2 regions of the Ochrobactrum sp. A-1 genome follow, and region 2 is predicted to be linked to the other one. Evidence: predicted binding sites of a transcription regulator. Region 2 holds the regulator's gene; the other holds the start of a gene.

Region 1 (10,922 bases), on a different contig from region 2:
CGGCACTTTCGACAAGGAGAAAAGGCCGGAGGCGCTTGCCGCCATTCAGGACACCGTGGCGCATGGCAGCGAGCAGCCGTTCCGGGCGGGCGATTTCTCCCGTCCTGAGGCGCTGGTCCAGAAGGCCCGTCAGTACCATTTCCACTTCCATGGCGCGATGGTTGAGAACGGCGGTGAAATCGGTCGACAGCTTTTCCATGGCAAAGGGGATGGACGAAAGCGCTGAATTGGTCAACTGGCCACAACGATCAGCACAGGCTTTTTCATTTGAACGTCACGAAACGGCGCGTTTCGACTTGTTTCCCCGGTTGGATTATGGAATCCGGTTCAAACTTATTAAGGAATGGTTTATGTCGCTTGGGGGAAGGTAGCAGGCGGTGGCAGTGGCAAAAATCATCATCAAGAGCAAAGATGGACGCAATTATCTGGCAGATCCCGTTTGGGGTGCCCGGATTGCTCTCGCGCTCAAGATCCTGGTGATTCTGGCCGTATTGCCGATTTTCCTGCTTCTTGTGTATTCCGTGCCCTTCGTCCGCCCGATTTCGACCCTGATGGTCAAGGACTATGTTCTGTTTCAGGGGGTGGACCGCAGATGGGTCAGTATCGATGACGTCGCGCCAGTTCTCGTCAATTCGGTGATGATGGCTGAGGATGGTCAGTTCTGTAGCCATGGCGGGGTGGACTGGCATCAGCTTGGGCTGGTTCTGGACGATGCGGGCGAGGGTGGCCCGAGCCGCGGCGCTTCCACAATCACGATGCAGACCGTGAAGAACCTCTTCCTCTGGAATGGGCGCTCTTATGTCCGCAAGGGGCTCGAATTTCCGCTAGCGCTGGCTGCTGACGGTATTCTGTCCAAAAAGCGCATTATGGAAATCTATCTGAATATCGCCGAGTGGGGACCGGGCATTTACGGGATCGAGGCCGCCGCCCAGCATTATTTCAAGCGTCCGGCAGCAAAACTCAACGCGCAGCAATCCGCATTGCTTGCCGTCACGTTGCCGAACCCGGCTTTGCGCAATCCAGCCAAGCCGACGCGGAACATGCAGCGCATTGCCCGGATCGTTGCCGGGCGCGCTGCACGGTCGGGACCCTATGTGGTTTGCGTGCAATAAATACGCGATACGAAAAAAAGATCAGACTCCCGCTGGTCAAACGCCGTTAGAGCGTGTATAGGCACGTGACTTTCCGGAATTTTGTCCGATGTGACAGGCTCTTCGGGGCCGTGCCGGACGTTTATTGACCGATCAGTGGAGCTGGATCCATGGCAGTACCAAAACGAAAAACGTCTCCGTCGAAGCGCGGCATGCGCCGTTCGGCTGACGCTCTCAAGGCCCCGACCTATGTCGAGGATAAGAACTCGGGCGAACTTCGTCGTCCGCATCATATCGATCTCAAGAGCGGTATGTATCGCGGCCGTCAGGTCCTCGAAGCTAAGGAATAAGTCTGAAGCTGCATTGCAGCCGAAGGATGGTTTTCAAGAACGCCGTTTCCGGTTTCCGGAAGCGGCGTTTTTTTACGATAATTTTATAATTGTAAGATGATTTCATAAATATAATCTGTATTTGATCACTTTTTGATTACTTGGTAAAAAAACAAAGTTAAGCCGCATTGCGCTATGATGAATAGTGTGTGGTTTTATTTTAATTTGATTGGTAATTGATATGGACTACATTCTTAAAACAATAATTGCGAATGGCGGATTGTCAGTATCATCGGCTGTTTCTTTCTTTAATATATTTGAAAATACTCGCTATAATGAAGATTCATTCCTAAACTTGTCAGATACGCCATGCCGCATCGGGAGCACGGAACGAGCGGTCCCTGGTGCTGTGGCCTCTTTTGCAGGTAAGAATCTGAAATAGAAGGCGGAACAAGCCGGTAATCGCAAAAAGCTCTTGCCTTTTTGTTCTATCTTGCAAGATGGGGCTGTTGGATGTCCACCAACCCCATCTATCAGCTATGTGGAAGTACTGAGCAGAAGGCGATCAGCCTGCGTCGGACGCAAAGCCAGCGCCTTCGATACCGGCAATGGCTGCAATTTCGTCATTATCCGACGTGTCGCCGGAAATACCGACCGCACCGATGATTTCGCCGTCAGCATCCTTGATCAGAACGCCGCCCGGCACCGGCACGATCTTGCCGCCCGATACACCCGAAAGTCCTTCCAGGAAATGTGGGCGATCCTTCGCCTGATTGTTCAGCCAGCGCGAGCCGGTACCGACCGCTAGGGCGCCATAGGCCTTGCCCGAACCGATCTCGAAACGGAGCATGGACGCACCGTCCTGACGCTGGAAAGCCTTCACATGGCCGCCGGCATCGAGGACGCAAACAGCAAGCGGCTTCAGTTTCAGTTCTTCGGCTTTGGCAAAAGCACCGGCAATGATCGTATTGGCTCGTTCGAGCGTCAGTGAGTGAGCGCAACGAATAGCCCACGTCTTTCGTGATTGACGGAATGGGTTTCCGGCTGGCAGTCAAAACTTTTGCTTTGCCCGCTTCGGCATAAAATAGGTTCGGATATTGACGAGTGCTTCAGCGACGTCAGCGGCATCCTGGCGGGTGGCTTTGCGTTTTGTCTCGCCGAGCTTGCGAATTGGCGCAATGATATCGCCGGTGACGGCATGACCGCGAAGAACCGGCTGCCAAAGTCTCGGCGCGTATCCTGTTGCCAGCAAAAAGCAGAGGTCCCAATCGAACGGATCAAAGGTTTGATCATCGATCCTGGTGAACCTGGGCCGGTAGTCTTTCGGGGTTTCAGAGAGGCTCCCCGAGATACGGTTATATTCCGCAACGATCGTCTGCACGGCCCGATGTTCGGTTGTTTCCATCGGCAGGTTCAGGGCGTCCGGGCCAGTCAGTTCCGGGATCCATTTGCGTGGGTCGATGAACTTTGGGCCAATGATCAGAGCCGTAAGATAACCATCGAGACCGCTCATTGACCAGATTGGCGATGCCGGACGGCGTCCCCTGATAAAGGCTTCGAACGCCGCGTCATCAAGCTTCGGTCGATCCGTCGTCCCCTGGCTGTTGTGCATCATGCCGCCCGTCGCTCCTGCTGCGTCATCGCTTCACGCTCAGCCTTCCAGGCCCACGGCAGGAGACTTTCCATTTCGTTGGCTTTCACTTTGCCGGAGATGATGCGCTCCAGCACATCGGCAAGCCAGACCTCGGGGTCCACACCATTCAGTTTACAGGTGTTGACGAGCGATGCGAGGACAGCGAAAGTCTTTCCACCCCGCTCGTTGCCCACGAACAGCGAATTCTTCCTCGTCAGGGCCACGGATTTCATTGAACGCTCGACCACATTGGAATCGATCTCGACCCGGCCATCATCAAGGCAGGCTGTCAACCCGCTCCAATGGTTGAGCGTGTAGCTGACGGCCTTGCCAAGCGCCGATTTCGCCGACACCTCGTCGCGCAGTTCGGTGAGGTGGACTTTCAGCTCTCTCATGACTGGAGCAGCCTCGCGACGTCTCACGACGAGCCGGGTATCGGCGCTTTCGCCGCGCAGTTTTGCTTCGATCCGATAGACTTCCGCAATCCTGGCAAGGATCGACAAAGCCTCCGAAGAACCCGTCAGCTTGACGACATCGACGAACTTGCGCCGCGCATGAGCAAGGCAGAAGGCCAGCCGCATGGGTGCGACATTGCTCTTGCCCCGACGTTTGACCATGGTTTTATAGGCTTGGTATCCATCGACTTGAAGCACGCCGGTAAACGACGACAATTGCCCCTCGATCTCGCGGGCGCTGCGGCTTTCGGCAAAGATATAGGCCACGGCCGGCGGTGCCGGACCATTCCAGGGACGGTCGTCAACCGCCTGCGCCCATAACTGGCAGACCTTGGTTCGTTTGCGCCCCGGCTCGAGCCGCGGCAACGGCGTCTCGTCACAGAACACTCTCGGCTGCGAGCGGATAAAGGCGGTAAGCGCGTCATAGAGAAGCTCCAGCCACCAGGCGACCCGCATCACCCAGGCGCCAAGCGTACCGCGATCGATGATGACACCGCAGGAGGCCAGCATTTGCGCCTGTCGATTGAGCGGGAGATGCCAGGCAAACTTCGAAACAGCGACATGCGCGGCAAACGCCGTGGTCACCATGCCACCGTCCATCACGCGCGCCGGTGCAGGTGCTTGCACGATGGCACTCTCACAGGCCCGGCATGCATAGCGCGGCCGGATCGTCCGTTTGACCCGGACAACAGCAGGTACGATGTCGAGCGCCTCGCTGACGTCCGTGCCGATGCAATGCAGTTCGAACGAACAGCAGGGGCAAATCTTGCTCTCCGGCTCAATGATCTCTTCATAGCGCGGAAGATGCTTGGGCAAGCGGCCGATATTGCGGGCAGACGATCGCCGTGCCTGTGTTTTGTCTTCACCGGCCGGTGCGGCATCGTCATTGGCTGCAACGGGAATATCGCTTAGATCGCCCAGGTCGAGCGTTGCCTGGGCTGGATCGATGATCGTCATCTTCTCCGATTTCGTCCCGAAGAGCTGGCGCTCAAGGAAGGCAATACGCGCTTTGAGATCGGCATTCTCTTCGTCGAGTAAGAGAATGATCCGGGTCAATTGCGCAGCATCCTGGGGCAAGGGATCGGGTCGAAGCAGCATGACCGACCCTATCATATTAGCCTGAATCTTCAAGCAAAACCAATAGGATCAGCCTACTTTTGAGGGTCGTCTCACCGCGTTTCGCTTGACCCGCGTCCAGTCAATGCCAGCTAGCAAAAGCGAGAACTCCTGGGCACTCATCTGCATCGCACCATCGCGGATCGGGGGCCAAACAAACTTTCCGCTCTCCAACCACTTTGTCGCCAGGATCATGCCTGACCCATCCCAGTAAATGCAGCGAAGTCGATCCAGACGCTTGGCGCGGAAAACGAACACGTCGCCACAATAGGGATCGGCCGCGAGCGCTGACGCCACCAAAGCCACAAGGCCATTCATGCCGCGCCGGAAGTCGACCGGTTGCGTAGCCACCATGATCTTCACGCCACTCGGCGAAACTCCGATCACCGGCGACCTCGCAAGGCCGCCACCATCGCTTGCGCCAGTTCAGGTGCTACCGGGCCGATAACCGTCATGCGCGCGCCAGCAATCTCGATCTCAATTCGACCCGCGGCAAAGTGGGCGACATCTGACGGCGAGCCTGGAGCCGGCGTTCGATCGCCAACTACCGTCACCGGCACGAACATCGCCTGCTGCGCACTGGACCTCGCAGATCGTTGAGAGGTCAGCCCAGCGTCCCGGCGCCAGACGTTCAGCAAGCCGCGATTGACGCCCCAGCGCCGGGCAACGGCCGAGATGTTAACATCAGGTTCCGCGCTTTCCGCAAGGATCCGCGCCTTCTCCTCGTCAGTCCAATTCCGCCGCTGCCGCCGGCCGGTAATCACCTCGATCCGACGATACTTTCCCTCATGCCTGGCTTCATCCATGTCTTCAAGCATGGCATCAGCGCGATCTCCAATCATCCCGGTCCGCTCCTATCAATGAAGGAGCTTATCTCGCGGCATCATTCACAAAAGAAAAGGTGGGATGTTCGTCGCGCTCACGTCAGTGAAGGCATGGATATCTCCTATATAAAGCTCAGTGTAATTTAGCGATGATGGCTTGCGATGCACACTCGAATGCTTCTTGTCACAGGAAAAACACTTTATCGATTTTCATGAAGACGGTTGCTGGCGCACGGCAAAGCTTGCCAAGGCCGGAATTTTGGTCTTTGTGTTGCGCAACATTGCAAGGAGGAAAGAATGTCCGACCAGAAAGCCATCGTCATTGCCAGCGCGGCCCGCACCGCAGTCGGCGCTTTCAACGGTGCATTTGCCAATGTCCCGGCGCATGAACTGGGTGCGACGGTCATCAAAGGCGCGTTGGAACGCGCCGGTGTGGCGGCGACGGATGTGGACGAGGTTATTCTCGGGCAGGTGCTGACGGCAGGTGAAGGGCAGAACCCGGCGCGGCAGGCGGCAATGGACGCCGGTTGCCCGAAGGAGACAACGGCCTTCTCGATCAACCAGCTATGTGGTTCCGGTTTGCGGGCGGTCGCGCTCGGCATGCAACAGATTCTTTCCGGTGATGCCAAGATCATCGTGGCGGGTGGTCAGGAATCCATGTCGATGGCGCCGCATTGCGCGCATTTGCGGTCAGGCGTGAAGATGGGCGACTTCAAGATGACCGACACCATGCTGAAAGACGGCCTGATCGATGCCTTTAATGGCTATCACATGGGGATTACGGCGGAAAACATTGCCCGCCAGTGGCAATTGACCCGTAGTGATCAGGATGAGTTTGCGCTGGCCTCCCAGCAGAAGGCTGAGGCGGCACAGACTACCGGCAGGTTCGAGGATGAAATCGTTCCCTTTACCGTAAAGGGTCGCAAGGGGGATATCGTTGTTTCGGCGGACGAATATATCCGCCCCGGTACAACGATGGAGGCTTTGACCAAGCTGAAACCGGCCTTCGACAAGGAAGGAACAGTCACTGCGGGCAATGCATCCGGGATTAACGATGGCGCTGCGGCTGTTGTGCTGATGGATGCGGATGAAGCAGTCAAACGTGGTGTGAAGCCGCTGGCGCGCATCGTTTCCTGGGCAACGGCTGGCGTGGACCCGTCGATCATGGGAACGGGTCCTATTCCGGCGACCAAAAAGGCTCTGGAAAGGGCAGGCTGGAGCGTCGGCGATCTCGATCTGGTCGAAGCCAATGAAGCCTTTGCAGCGCAGTCCTGCGCTGTTGTGCGTGATCTTGGGCTCAATCCGGATATCGTCAACGTCAATGGCGGAGCAATCGCGATCGGTCATCCGATCGGTGCCTCCGGCGCGCGCGTTCTGACAACGCTGCTTTACGAAATGCAGCGCCGTGATGCCAAGCGCGGTCTGGCGACGCTTTGCATCGGCGGCGGTATGGGCGTTGCCTTGTGCGTCGAGCGCGACTGACCTTCTCCTTCATTGGAACAGAGGCGGGTGGAGAAATAGCTCCGTCCGCCTTTTTGTTTCCGCAACGAGACGTTTGAAATCCGCAGCGTCGGCGTGACAGAATTGCCGGAAAAGTTAACGCGAAATCGAAGAAATGCTCATCAAGGTTCGTCCGGTTTCGGTTTTCTATGGTGCATCGGGCACTTTGAACACCAGATGTGGTGAGAACAAATGAAGAATATTTACAGATCAGCGATTCGTCGCCGATTCGTTCCGGCTTTGGCCTGAAGGTTAACGGAGATCGAGTTTGCAACTCTTCAGGCATTAACGAAATATCAGTAATCATTAAGACTTTCTGAAGAATCGCATTGCTACCGGAACAGCCTGTTGACAGGTTTTGCCAAAAGTTAACGGCGGTGTCGTTTCGCGTCAGGAGAACCCAGAAAAGCGGAACATCCGATTCAGCATATTGTGGGGTTTTGTGTTAGACTTACTATATATTGCCGTGAACAAAAGGCGAAGCTATCCGAGTCAGCGATTCGTCGCCGATTCGTTCCAGAGTCGTTCCAATCGTTAATCGACAAGTTATTGACCGGCAGCACATCGGTCGCCGAAAGGTTGGCAACTCGTCCATACTGAAACTTAACAGGAGCGCTTTCGGTGCGGGTCGTATAGTGCTATCGCAAGAACCAGCATCCAGCCCATGACGGGCATTTGTACCGGGAATCCGATTATTGGCATGAACCAACTCCCTGCCCATGATTTGCCGCTGACCCTGAGTGGCCGCGATGTGACTGCGGTGCTTGGGCCGACCAATACCGGCAAAACCCATCTGGCCATCGAACGCATGCTGTCGCATGGAAGCGGGATGATCGGCCTGCCGCTGCGCCTTCTGGCGCGTGAGGTCTATAACCGCGTTGTGGAACGGGTCGGTGCGGCTAATGTCGCGCTGGTCACGGGTGAGGAAAAGATCGTGCCGCCCGGCGCGCGCTATTCCGTCTGCACGGTCGAGGCCATGCCGCGCCGTACCGACGTGGCTTTCGTGGCCATCGATGAAGTGCAGCTCGCCGGTGATCTGGAGCGGGGCCATATATTCACCGACCGCATCCTGCATCTGCGCGGACGGCAGGAGACGCTCCTGCTTGGTGCAGGGACCATGCGCGGCATTCTGGAAAAGCTTCTGCGTGGCATCAATGTGGTGACGCGTCCGCGCCTGTCACATCTGGCCTATGCCGGTTCCAAGAAGATTACGCGCCTGCCGAACCGTTCCGCCATTGTTGCCTTTTCCGCGGATGAAGTTTACGCGATTGCCGAGCTGATCCGTCGCCAGCGAGGAGGCGCTGCGGTGGTGATGGGCGCGCTCAGCCCGCGCACACGCAATGCACAGGTTGAACTTTACCAGTCGGGCGATGTCGATTTTCTGGTAGCGACCGATGCTATCGGCATGGGTCTTAATCTTGATGTCGATCATGTCGCCTTTGCGCAGAACCGCAAATTCGACGGCTATCAATTCCGCGATCTGACGCCTGCCGAAGTAGGACAGATCGCCGGGCGCGCGGGCCGACACCTGCGTGACGGCACCTTCGGCGTGACAGGGCAGGTGCATCCGTTCGACGAAGAACTGGTCGAGCGGGTGGAAGCGCATAATTTCGATCCGGTGAAAGTTCTGCAGTGGCGCACGGCGCGGTTCGACTTTTCATCGCTCGATTCCCTGCGATTTTCTCTGGAAACACCCGCACCGATCGAAGGATTGGCCAAGGCCTTGCCAGCCGTCGATCAACAAGCGCTTGAAAATTTGTCGAAAGACGAAGAGATTGTGCGGCTCGCCAAGACACCGGCACGCATCGAGCTTTTGTGGGACGCCTGCGCGCTGCCCGATTATCGCAAGATCGCGCCGGCGCAGCATGCCGATATCATTGCAACCATCTATCAGGATCTTGTCCGCCGAGGGAGCGTCGATGAAGATTATATGAGCGAACAGGTGCGCCGCGCCGATAGCACAGAGGGGGAAATCGACACCCTGTCGCATCGTGTGGCGCAAATTCGAACCTGGACTTTTGTGTCGCACAGGCCGGGATGGCTTGCCGATCCGACACACTGGCAGGAAAAGACGCGCGAAATTGAGGACAGATTGTCCGACGCGCTGCATGAAAGGTTGACGAAACGCTTTGTAGACCGCAGGACAAGCGTGCTTATGAGGCGCCTGAGAGAGAATGCCATGCTTGAAGCAGAAATCAGCCCTGCCGGAGACGTGATTGTCGAAGGCCACAATGTCGGGCAACTGGAAGGATTCCGTTTTACCGCTGACGTTCAGGCCGATGGGCCGGACGCCAAGGCGGTGAAGTCGGCTGCACAAAAGGCGCTGGCCGCCGAGTTCGAACGTCGCGCTGAGCGCTTTGCTGCTGCGCCGAACGGCGATTTCGCGCTCGGCTCGGATGGCGTTATGCGCTGGGTTGGCGCAACGGTCGCAACGCTGGTTGCAGGTGATGACCTGTTGAAGCCGCGTGCGGTGATCCTGGCCGACGAACAGCTTACCGGAGCGGCTCGCGACAAGGTTGCCGCGCGTATCGAACGGTTCGTCGCCCATCATATCGAAACCGTTCTGAAGCCGCTCACCGATCTGGCTGCCGCTGATGCCCTGACTGGCATGACACGCGGCCTTGCTTTCCAGATCGTCGAGAACCTTGGCAGTCTTCCGCGCCGCGATGTGGCAGAGGAAGTGCGTGGGCTCGATCAGGATTCGCGCGCGGCGCTTCGCCGTCTCGGCGTGCGTTTCGGTGCCTATCATGTCTTCATGCCCATGTTGCTGAAGCCTGCTCCTGCCGGTCTCATTACACTGCTCTGGGCGCTGAAAAACGATGGCCGCGAACGGGCCGGTTATGGCGATGTCGTGAATGTGCTGGCCGCTGGCCGCACGTCGGTCGTGGTCGATCCCGCCTTCGATCCGATGTTCTACCGTCTGGCAGGCTATCGCGTGTTGGGCCGCCGTGCCGTGCGCATCGATATTCTCGAACGTCTTGCCGATCTCATTCGCCCGGCGCTTGCCTGGCGTCCGGGTTCCGGTGCGCGTCCGGATGGCGCTTATGACGGCGGACGTTTCATCGTCACGCCTGCCATGATGTCCATTCTCGGTGCGACGACCGACGATATGGAAGAAATCCTGAAGAGCCTCGGCTATCGTCACGAGGCCATGGAAGCTGCTGCCGTCACGGCGAAGCTTGCTGAGCTGGATGCTTTCGCGGCCGAAGCTGCAGCCAAGGAAACTGGCGTTTCGCCGGTCGCAGAGGCTGAGAAGCCTGCTGTGCCAGCGGCTGAACCTGTGCCCGCACCTGTTGTTGTCGCTGAAACGGAAACCGAAGCCAAAGCGGAAGAAGCTGCACCTGTAGCGGCAGAAGCCGCATCGGCCGGTGAAACCGCAGAAACGGTGGCTGAAGAGCCAAAGCCTGTTCTTCTGTGGCGTCAGGGTCGTTTCGAAGGCCGCAACCGCAACCAGGATCAGAACCGTCAGCGTCAAAATCGCGGCAACCAGAATCGTAGTCATCAGAACCGCGATCAGGGCGGCGAAGCACGCAAGTCGGAAGGCGGAGCAGAGCAGCAGGCACGCAATGATCGTGGCGGCAAGCGCTTCGACAAGCAAAAGCGTCACGACGGCGAAGGCAAGCGCGAAGGTTCCAAGGGTGACTTCCGTGGTGGCAATCAGCGTCAGCAGAAGCGCGATCATGGCCATCAGGGCGGCAAACGGGTGGAGCAGGAACGTCCTGCGCGTATCGATCCCGATTCGCCTTTTGCCAAGCTTCTTGCTCTGAAAGAGCAGATGAAGAAGTAAGATGACTGCAGAAACGGGCGCAAGACAGCGAATCGACAAGTGGCTGTTCTTTGCGCGCGTGGTCAAATCAAGATCGCTGGCGGCGAAACTCGCCGTCGGCGGCAAGGTCCGGGTCAACCGTGACAAGATTGAGCAGGCCGCTCATCAGGTGAAGGTTGGCGATGTGCTGACCATCACACTTGATCGT
Region 2 (10,922 bases):
GCAGCACTCGTCATTGCAGGCAAAGCGAAGGATCTGAAAGAAGGCATCGCTCTCGCAGCGCAATCCATCGACAGCGGTGCTGCACTTGCTGTCTTGCAGAAGGTAATTGCCGTTTCGAACAACAAAGCTGCCTGACGGAAAGGATTAAGTCATGTCCACCGACATTCTGCGCAAGATCGAGGCTTACAAGCGCGAGGAAATCGCCGCAGCCAAGGCCGAGCGCACCGTCGCCGATCTCAAGGCGCGTGCACAGGATCAGGAAGCGCCGCGCGGTTTCCTCAGCGCGCTGGAGGCCAAACGCGCTGCTGGTGAATTTGCACTGATCGCCGAGATCAAGAAGGCAAGCCCTTCGAAAGGCCTCATCCGCCCTGATTTCGATCCGCCAGCACTTGCAAAAGCCTACGAGACCGGCGGTGCCGCTTGTCTTTCCGTACTGACTGACACGCCGTCCTTTCAGGGAGCACCGGAATTTCTGACAGCAGCGCGTAACGCTTGCAGTCTCCCAGCCCTGCGCAAAGACTTTCTGTTCGATACCTACCAAGTGCATGAAGCGCGTAGCTGGGGTGCGGACTGCATTCTGATCATTCTTGCTAGCGTCGATGACGATCTGGCAAAGGCGTTGGAAGAAACCGCGTTCGATCTTGGCATGGATGCACTCATCGAAGTTCACGACGAAACCGAGATGGAACGCGCACTGAAGCTTTCGTCGCGTCTGCTCGGCGTCAACAATCGCAATTTGCGTACGTTTGAGGTTGATCTCGCCGTGTCGGAACGCCTGTCGAGAATGGCACCTTCCGATCGTGTTCTGGTTGGTGAAAGCGGCATATTCACACACGAAGATTGCCTGCGTTTGGAAAAATCCGGAATCGGGACCTTCCTCATCGGCGAGAGCCTGATGCGCCGGGAAGATGTCACTGCGGCTACCCGTGAACTCCTGACCGGCAAGGCCTGACCGATGACGTCCAAGCTCACCCATATCGACCAGACTGGTGCTGCCAATATGGTGGATGTTGGGGCGAAGGATGAAACCGAACGCCAAGCCACAGCCGAAGGATCAGTCAGAATGAAGCCGGAAACGCTGGCGATCATTCTGGAAGGCAATGCCGCGAAGGGTGACGTCATTGGCGCTGCGCGTCTGGCAGGCATCATGGCGGCAAAAAAGACCGCCGACCTGATTCCCCTCTGCCATCCGCTTATGCTGACCAAAGTCGCTGTCGAAATCGAACCGGATCAGGCACTACCCGGTTTGCGCGTTCGCGCACTCGCCAAGCTCAAAGGACGCACTGGCGTGGAAATGGAAGCCCTCACTGCCGTTTCCGTAACGTGTCTTACCATCTATGACATGGCCAAAGCCGTCGACAAACATATGGAGATCGGCGGCATCCGCGTTACCGAAAAAAGCGGCGGCAAATCAGGTGACTGGACGGCATAATCGCTGAACCTTGTTCTGGATCAATTCTTCCAGACAGGTTTTATGCTCTAAACGGGTCCACAATTCAGTTCGAGAGGAAACACCATGTCCCTTCTCCCGGTCGATGAAGCACTGGCCCGCATCCTGAAATCTGCGGAACCGCACGGCAAAGAGCAAGTCACCTTGTCCGATGCGGGCGGGCGCGTGGTTGCAACACCTGTGCTGGCGCATTTTCTCCAGCCGCCTTTCGACGGGTCGGCAATGGATGGTTACGCCCTGATCGCACCGGACAACATCTCTTATCCAGTTGATTTCGACATCATCGGTGAATCGGCGGCGGGCAACCGCTTCGAGGGCAAATTGGGGATCGGACAGGCGGTTCGCATTTTCACCGGCGCGCCACTGCCCAAAGGCACAGACACAATTGTCATTCAGGAACACACCGAGCGTTTGGGTAACCGGCTCACTGTTCACGAAGGAATAGAGCCGGGACGGCATATACGCCGCGCGGGGCTCGACTTTTCGCCTGGTAATATCGTCATTTCGAGCGGACGTGAGTTGGATGCCGCTGCCCTGTCGCTCGCCGCTGCAAGCGGACACGCGAAAATCGACGTATTCCAAAAACCCAAGGTAGCAATCGTCGCGACCGGTGATGAGCTTGTCGCGCCGGGTGAAACACCCGGAAAAGACCAGATTGTTGCGTCAAACAGTGTCGGAATCGCTGAAATCATAAGGCGAGCGGGCGGCAGCCCTGAAGATAAGGGGATTATTCCGGACGATCCTGCCAAGATCGAACAGGCAATAGCAGACAGCCTGCAAAGTGGCATCGACATTCTGGTTACGATTGGCGGCGCGTCCGTCGGTGACCGGGATTTTGTGCATGGTGCGCTTCAGAAATTGGGGGTCAATCTCGATTTTTGGAAGATAGCCATGAGGCCGGGCAAACCCCTGATGTACGGACGCATCAGTGTGAACGGCAAAATTGTGCATGTCATAGGCTTGCCAGGCAATCCCGTTTCGAGTCTCGTCTGTAGCCTTGTCTTTCTCCGTCCGCTTGTCGCCAAGCTTGCCGGAACCAGCCTCGATGCCGATATCCGGACCGCAAAGCTGGGCGCTACCCTACCTGCGAATGACCACCGCCGCGATTATATCCGAGCTACAATCGAATCAACCCCGGATGGAACTCTGATAGCAAAGCCATTTCCAATCCAGGATTCGTCTATGCTTTCGGCTCTCGTCGGCTCGAAAGCACTTCTCATCAGGGATGAGAACGCCCCAGAAGCTGCGGTCGGCGACGATTGCCGTGTCCTCATGCTATAGATTTGACACAACGTTCGACCTCGATAATGCATGAAGAACAACATATAATCTATTGTAAATTATAAATTATTTTAACTTCACATTGCCCTGACTTGCAAATAAAGCTCTGCAAGCATGGCATTCCGTTCGCTCTCGGCTCAAGCGTTAATGATTTTAAAACCATTGCAGAACAAGACTGGAACATATAGTGTTCGTTCTGGTTTTGTTTTTCTCGATTCTTGGCCGGGAGGGTGTCGCGCATGTTAACCCGTAAACAGCACGAGCTTCTGCTGTTCATTCATGAACGTCTAAAAGAAACGGGCATTCCCCCGTCTTTCGATGAAATGAAGGAAGCGCTCGATCTGGCTTCAAAATCGGGTATCCATCGTCTGATCACCGCTCTGGAGGAACGTGGCTTCATCCGTCGTTTGCCGAACCGAGCACGTGCGCTTGAGGTCCTGCGCCTGCCGGATTCTATTGCTCCAGGGCTCAATGCACAAAAGAAGTTCGCTCCTAGCGTTATCGAAGGCAGCCTTGGCAAAGCGCCGTCGCCTCCACCGTTGCGCCCTGCCCCTGTGGCCACGAATGACGACACGTCCGCAACTGTTTCCGTGCCGGTCATGGGGCGAATTGCTGCTGGTGTGCCGATTTCAGCCATCCAGAATCAGACCCATTCCCTCAGCCTTCCACCAGAAATGATTGGTGCGGGTGAGCATTACGCTCTCGAGGTCAGAGGCGATTCAATGATCGATGCCGGAATTTTCGATGGAGACACAGTCATCATCAAGCGTGGCGAATCCGCAAATCCTGGTGAAATCGTCGTCGCTCTCGTCGATGACGAAGAAGCCACGTTGAAGCGCTTTCGTCGTAAGGGTGCATCCATCGCGCTCGAAGCAGCCAACCCTGCCTATGAGACACGAATCTTCGGCCCCGACCGAGTGCGCGTTCAAGGCAAGCTCGTTGGCCTGATCCGCCGCTATTAAGATGTTTCCGGCAAAAAGAGAAACGGCTTTGCGCTGGAAAATGCGTAAAGCAAAGAGATAGGACGTATCCAAAGTTCCCTTTTAGCCGGGAGCCTTCTGGGATCATTCGCAGCGATTTGCATCATCATTGGCGTCTGATGAACAGCTTGCTGCATTTTGGGCAGAACGGGATTTTGGTTTGTACTCGCGTTCCGCTAAACCGCGTGCCGGACGTGAATGGATGCGATGCAAATGCCAGGGACGGCTCGGTGTATCGACAGCAAATGTTATCCGGCTGTCCTGTTGCAGTTCAGATGTTGGCGACGCCGCCTCAGCTTTCGTTGTTTTGGGAGAAATTAAGGATAAGGCCTGATGAGTTCGGTTTTGTTCTTCTGTTTTTCCGAGTCTTATCTCCACAGATCCCTTTAGCGCCAGATCGCGTTTACTGATGCTCAGAGTTGTTGAGCGCCCGCACGAAGATTCCTTGCCAGGAACAGCGAGAATGACCACATCGCCGATGTTGCAGGCGGTCTCTTGCATTGCGATATCTGCTGTGTAGGCCAGTGTGTGGCCATCGCGCAAGTTGATCGTGCACAATCCATCTTCACATTCGAACCCGTCCGCATCGGTTCGTTTTCTGTTTTTACCCGATGGCGGTGCAATGAATTCTTCGACCAGATATGCTGTTTTCCAATTATCGACTGTAAATTGCGACGGACGGCTCCGATTGACTGCAAATCTCCCATCAGCCAGTCGGACTCCAACCAGTTTGGCATCTTCTGATATCACGATGTCGGGAAAAGGTTCCCTGACGAAAGCAGCGAACCCAAGAACGATGAAGGGCAGCGCCAACACCTTCAATCTCGTCGACAGAACAACAGCCAGAACAAGCGCAATGGTCCAGAAAACGAGAGTGAGTGCAGGCATGGCGCCGGGATTGCCATCGGGGGACCACGCCGCAACAAAAGAGGCAATGTGTCTGACAGCGAAGATACCCCAGCCCATTATCTGCAAAGGCACCCAGTCCAGTTGCAATGGCATCAACACAAGGCCGAAGACGGCAAACGGCATTACGAGAAGAGCTATTACGGGCTCAGCGAGGACATTTCCTACCAAGCCGAACGGCGCTGTGTTGTTGAAATGATAAGCTGCAAAAATCCCGCTCGCCAGTCCGGCAATGAGTGAAGTACCAGCCGCAGCTGTGATAGGCTTCAGGACTTTTCCAGCGAAGCCATAGGTGGCCTTCCCACGCTTTCCCGCTCCAACCTGCCCGATCGCGTTCCGCTCGCTCCACCAGGCAAAACCTGCAATCAACGCGGCCGTAGCCGAAAAAGACATTTGAAAACTCGGCCCCAATATTTCATGCGGCGAGATTGCAATCATAGCCATGGCCGCGATCGCCAGATTGCGCATACTGATAGCAGCACGGTCCACCAGCAATGCACCAAGCATGACCGCGATCATTACATAGCTTCGTTGTGCCGCCACATCCGCACCCGACATCGCAAGATAGAAAGTACAGCTTAGCAGGGAGAGAAATGCCGCATACTTCTTCACGGGATGCCGCACGCTGAAAGCCGGAAAAAGAGCGAAAAGAGATCGCAACGTCAGCATGACGACTCCGGCTGCAAGCGCCATATGCAAGCCGGAGATCGACAGAATATGCGCAAGCCCCGCTTTGCGCAGATCTTCATTCGTCTGCTCACTAATCCCCGCCCGCGTGCCTGCTACGAGTGCCGAGGCGACACTGCCATCCTCCCCACCTATCACTTCCTCGATTCGTTCAGACACCCGAACACGCAACATGGCAATCCACTGGGAAATTTCCGCAGTCAGTTCATCTGGCGGAGAAACCGTCGCCACTTTGGGTGTTCCGAGAAAGAAACCATTGTCGCCAATCCCATTGAAATAAGCGTGAAACGAGAAATCATAGTTGCCGGGGCGAACCGGGCCTGAAGGGGTCCGCAATCGGGCACAACCCGTCAGTCCGCCGCCGATCACCGTCGATGCAGGAATGTCCCTTGCATTGACGCGGATGCGCTTGGGCGGAAAACGGAGTTTGGGGCGTTCGGTCTGGAGCACATCAAGCGTTATCCGCCAGCTGCCGTTATCCTGGTATTCAAGAGCAACAACCCGGCCCGTTACGCGTGTCGCCACATCGGAGCCCAGCATCGGTGTCGCACGGCGTTCCGTCTCCCATTTGCCGACCAAAAGCCCTGCCAGCAGAGCGATCGCCAATGTCACGCCTTGCGCAGCGGCGAATTGTCTGCGCGTCACAATCCGCAATACTACGGCGATCCCGAGCGTGGACAAAAGTGGTGTCCATGCAGGCTCGAATGAGAGCGTAAAATAGATGATCGCGCCAATACCGGCAAAAACCGGCAGCAGAAGAAAGAGTATGCCACGTCCTTCTTCAGTTTCGATTGCGGTCCAGACCTGATCCGCCGCAACGAAGGGAAAAGAGAGGAAGCGTTCACGCAGGCGCAGTACAGGCGGCTTGACCGACTCAGGACTTACCTGGAGTTCCGTTTCATTGTGGGGCCAGACCTCTGGCAGCAGTGCGCGCACCAAACCGTCGGGCATGCCTCTGACAAGCGCCCGTTCGTTTACATCGCTCGCTTCCCTGATGCCTGTCATGCCCCCGCCTGACCGCAAAAGTTAGCCCCAACCGTCAAAATACCCCGAAAGAACGACGGCACATCAGCACGAAAGGGATGCGAAACCCTTGCGCACATTGCTGCCTATGCTACATGAACCGCAGCCGAAATCGAGTGGGTTCGCATCGTGGACCCCGATTACCTGCCGGAGTTTCTCCCGCAGGCGTCAGAATTCAAGTTTGCGCTAGTGTCTCGGCATTTGCCGCTGCTCTTAAAAGGCGCATGTCATAGTGGAGCTATCATGTCGAAACCGGTTGTTACCCGTTTTGCCCCCTCGCCCACGGGGTATCTGCACATTGGTGGTGCGCGTACTGCCTTGTTCAACTGGCTCTATGCCAAGCACAATGGCGGCAAGATGCTGTTGCGCATCGAAGACACCGACCGGGAACGTTCCACAGACGCCGCTACGGCTGCCATTCTCGATGGGCTGACCTGGCTGGGCCTGGATTGGGACGGTGATGCCATCTCGCAGTTCGAACGCGCACCTCGTCATCGCGAAGTGGCAGAAGAACTCGTCGCTCGTGGCAAGGCATACTATTGTTATGCTACGCCAGCAGAGCTGGAAGAAATGCGTGAGAAAGCACGGGCCGAAGGCCGCCCGCCGCGTTATGACGGTCGCTGGCGTGATCGTGATCCGTCTGAAGCGCCTGCTGGCGTAAAGCCGGTCATCCGGATCAAGGCTCCACAGGAAGGTGAAACCCTCGTGCAGGACGCCGTGCAGGGTGACGTGCGTTTTCCGAACAAGGATCTGGATGATTTTATCATTCTGCGTTCCGATGGTACGCCGACTTACATGCATGCAGTCGTTGTCGATGATCACGATATGGGTGTGACGCACATCATTCGCGGTGATGATCATCTGACCAATGCTGCGCGACAGACCGTCATCTACGATGCAATGGGCTGGGACGTGCCGCAAATGTCGCATATCCCCCTTATTCATGGTGCAGACGGTGCAAAACTCTCCAAGCGACATGGCGCTTTGGGTGTGGATGCCTACCGTGCGATGGGCTATTTGCCTGCGGCCTTGCGCAACTATCTGGTACGTCTCGGCTGGAGCCACGGTGACGACGAAATCATGTCGACCGAACAGATGATCGAATGGTTCGACGTGAAGGACATCAACAAGGGCGCGGCCCGCTTCGACTTTCAGAAGCTTGAGGCAGTCAATGGCGTCTATATGCGCGCCAGCGACGACAAGGCGCTTTACGATGCACTTATCGCTGTTCTACCAGAAATCGAAGGCGGCAAGGAAATTGCGGACGCGCTGGACGACAAGCGCAGCGCACAATTGCTCGCCGCTATGCCGGGCCTCAAGGATCGTGCCAAAACTCTGGTGGAACTGGCCGACGGATCGAAGTTTATCTTCGCAGACCGTCCGCTCGACCTTGATGAGAAGGCAGCTTCGCTCCTGAATGAGGAAGGCCGCTCCGTCCTTAAATCCGTTCTCCCGGATTTGGAAGCAGCTGAAGAGTGGACCGCTGAATCACTTGATGCGGTCGTACGGACTCACGCAGAGAAAACCGGGCTGAAACTGGGCAAGATTGCACAGCCCCTACGTGCAGCATTGACTGGTCGCGCCACCTCTCCGGGCGTGTTCGACGTGCTTTTCGTCCTTGGACGCGAAGAGTCACTTGGACGTATTCGCGATCAAATCGGTTAAGGTGGAAACATTCACGCTGACGTGACAAAACCGGCGTAAATAGTTCAAATTACGCATTGCATCACGAACCGTTTGGGATAGTTTGACGGGCAAAATCGTTAGGATAATGCGTGAAACGCTGATGGCCCCCGCAAGCCGGGGACCATGCCAAAAGATAAAAGACAAATTATAACGACGATTACAATTCTGCCGTCGTGCGGGCGGCAAAGTGGACATGAAAGGAAACACGATGTCAGATAGGACAGCCAGCTTTACACTAGAAGGCAAAACATTCGACCTGCCTGTGCGACAAGGCACTGTCGGACCAGACGTCGTTGATATCGGTCCACTCTACAAGAATTCCCAGATGTTCACCTACGATCCGGGCTTCACGTCCACTGCATCGTGCGAATCCAAGATCACTTACATTGATGGCGATGAAGGCACGCTGCTCTATCGCGGTTACCCGATCGATCAGCTCGCCGAACACGGTGATTTTCTGGAAACCTGCTATCTGCTTCTCTACGGCGAATTGCCGACGGCAACCCAGAAGTCTGACTTCGACTATCGTGTGACGCGCCACACGATGATCCACGAACAGATGACGAAGTTCTTTACGGGCTTCCGTCGCGATGCCCATCCGATGGCTGTGATGGTCGGTTGCGTTGGTGCAATGTCGGCCTTCTATCATGACTCGACCGACATCACCGATCCGCATCAGCGTATGGTCGCTTCGATCCGTCTGATCGCCAAGGTTCCGACGCTTGCTGCCATGGCTTACAAATACCATATCGGCCAGCCGTTCATGTATCCGAAGAACGACCTCGATTTTGCATCGAACTTCCTGCATATGTGCTTTGGCGTTCCATGCGAAGATTACAAGGTCAATCCGGTTCTGGCTCGCGCTATGGACCGAATCTTCATCCTCCACGCCGATCATGAGCAGAACGCCTCGACCTCGACCGTGCGTCTCGCCGGTTCTTCTGGCGCCAATCCATTTGCATGTATCGCTGCCGGCGTTGCCTGCCTGTGGGGTCCTGCCCATGGCGGCGCAAATGAAGCTGCACTCAACATGCTGGCTGAAATTGGTTCCGTTGACCGTATTCCAGAATTCATCGCCCGTGCAAAGGATAAGAACGATCCGTTCCGTCTGATGGGCTTCGGTCACCGCGTCTACAAGAACTACGACCCGCGCGCCAAGATCATGCAGAAGACCTGCCATGAAGTTCTGGGCGAACTCGGCATCAAGGATGATCCATTGCTCGACGTTGCGATGGAACTGGAAAAGATCGCCCTGACGGACGAATACTTCATTGAGAAGAAGCTTTATCCGAATATCGACTTCTACTCCGGCATCACGCTGAAGGCTCTCGGCTTCCCAACCGAAATGTTCACGGTTCTCTTTGCTCTCGCCCGCACCGTCGGCTGGGTCGCACAGTGGAAGGAAATGATCGAAGATCCGCAGCAGAAGATTGGCCGTCCGCGCCAGCTCTATACCGGCGCTGCCGAACGCGATTACGTGCCGCTCGCAAAGCGCAAATAATTATCAATCAGCAAGAAAAAACCCGGTTGCCAAAACAACCGGGTTTTTCGTTTCCGGAGCAGCCCCAGCAAAAATGCGAAGCGCCTGCGCGGCGAAATCAGTTTCTGGTATCGCCAGCCAGTTCCAGAATGACCCGCGCGCCGATCTCGCCGGAAGGTTGCTCCGTCGCCATGATCGACGCAACTCTGTCAAATCCGTCCAGTTGTGCTTGTCGCGCCGATCCGGGCCGCATCAGCCGCTCAAGGTTGCGCGCGAGCATTCCCGGACGGACAAACTCATTGAAATATTCAGGCACGATTGGTTCGTCGGCAATAATATTCGGCAGAGCCGCACTCCAGATCGTAATCTTCGGCATCAAGAACTTGCGCGCAAACCAGTCCGCCTTATAGGAAAGCACGCTTGGAATGCGCGAGAGGGCCAACTCCAGTGAGACGGTGCCGGAGGCGGCGAGCGCGGCATCGGCTTTCGAAAATGCTTTCCACTTTTCCTCATCACCTAAGACAATGAGCGGTTTGACGGCCCAGTTCTTTGAAAGATCCCGTACCATTTCCTCGATGCGCGGCAATGTCGGCAGAACGACATCGAGCTTTTCAACTCGCGCGGCGAGCTCACCGACAGCTTGTCCGAGCGGCTCCATAAGCATTTGGATTTCAGTGCGACGTGAACCCGGTAAAACAAGCAATGTTTTCCGGGATTCAGCAGTTCGCCCTCTTTCCAAAGCCTTCTGCTCTGCCCGCGCTTGCAAGATCGGGCCATAACTCGAAAGGCGGTGCCCGACATACGTTGCACTTGGTCCGCTCAATCGTTGCATGACCTCAACTTCAAACGGAAGAATAGTCAGCACATGGTCAAAATATGCCTTCATCGCCCTGGCGCGTTGCGGACGCCAGGCCCAGACACTCGGCGCTATATATTTCACAATAGGAATTGATGGATTGGCAGCCTTGATCTTCTGGGCGACACGATGGGTAAACTCCGGGCTGTCGATCAGGAGAACGCAATCTGGCTTCTCTGCAACGATGCGCCGCGCGGTCTGACCGATACGCCGCATTAGCCCCGGCAAGTTCTTCAGAATTGCACCGAGCCCCATAAGCGCAATCTCGTGCGGGTCAAAGAAGGACGTCATCCCCCTAGCCGCTAGGTGATCGCCGCCAACACCGACGATATCAACCAGCCGGTCAGTCTGGTTTCGCAGAGCGTCAATCAAATCGGCACCAAGAAGATCACCGGATTCTTCACCGGCCACGATTGCTATTTTCAATGGCCGGCTGTTGGTGCTCACTTCCTAGTATCCTTTCGCCCGCGGCTGACAGTCTCTATGAAAATGCCTTTTTCATTCGCTGCCGCGATGGTTTCGCCGAAGCCTAGAATGAATGTCCTGCCCGCCTCAACCGCTATTCCTGATAAT

Evidence for each region. Region 2 encodes LexA, which represses DNA repair genes until DNA is damaged. Its sites were predicted from a motif close to TGTTCNNNNTGTGTTCNG; they were not measured.
Region 1: a site for LexA is predicted at 7,461-7,478, ahead of MKS82_RS11835 (helicase-related protein). Genes of this name have one in related genera too.

What each region holds. Positions count from the first base shown of each region.
Region 1 covers NZ_JAKVQC010000004.1:461,210-472,131, reverse strand. The annotation lists gene MKS82_RS11880 (polyprenyl synthetase family protein) at 1-199, opposite strand, end outside; gene mtgA (monofunctional biosynthetic peptidoglycan transglycosylase) at 384-1,112, shown strand; gene rpmF (50S ribosomal protein L32) at 1,262-1,441, shown strand; gene MKS82_RS11865 (GlcG/HbpS family heme-binding protein) at 1,986-2,426, opposite strand; gene MKS82_RS11860 (UPF0149 family protein) at 2,472-3,035, opposite strand; gene tnpC (IS66 family transposase) at 3,032-4,606, opposite strand; gene tnpB (IS66 family insertion sequence element accessory protein TnpB) at 4,655-5,011, opposite strand; gene tnpA (IS66-like element accessory protein TnpA) at 5,008-5,466, opposite strand; gene MKS82_RS11840 (acetyl-CoA C-acetyltransferase) at 5,746-6,930, shown strand; gene MKS82_RS11835 (helicase-related protein) at 7,649-10,735, shown strand; gene MKS82_RS11830 (RNA-binding S4 domain-containing protein) at 10,737-10,922, shown strand, end outside.
Region 2 covers NZ_JAKVQC010000003.1:103,636-114,557, reverse strand. The annotation lists gene trpD (anthranilate phosphoribosyltransferase) at 1-135, shown strand, start outside; gene trpC (indole-3-glycerol phosphate synthase TrpC) at 152-952, shown strand; gene moaC (cyclic pyranopterin monophosphate synthase MoaC) at 956-1,432, shown strand; gene MKS82_RS02105 (molybdopterin molybdotransferase MoeA) at 1,517-2,731, shown strand; gene lexA (transcriptional repressor LexA) at 2,971-3,693, shown strand; gene MKS82_RS02095 (ComEC/Rec2 family competence protein) at 3,796-6,309, opposite strand; gene gltX (glutamate--tRNA ligase) at 6,571-7,992, shown strand; gene gltA (citrate synthase) at 8,222-9,514, shown strand; gene lpxB (lipid-A-disaccharide synthase) at 9,612-10,796, opposite strand; gene MKS82_RS02075 (LpxI family protein) at 10,793-10,922, opposite strand, start outside.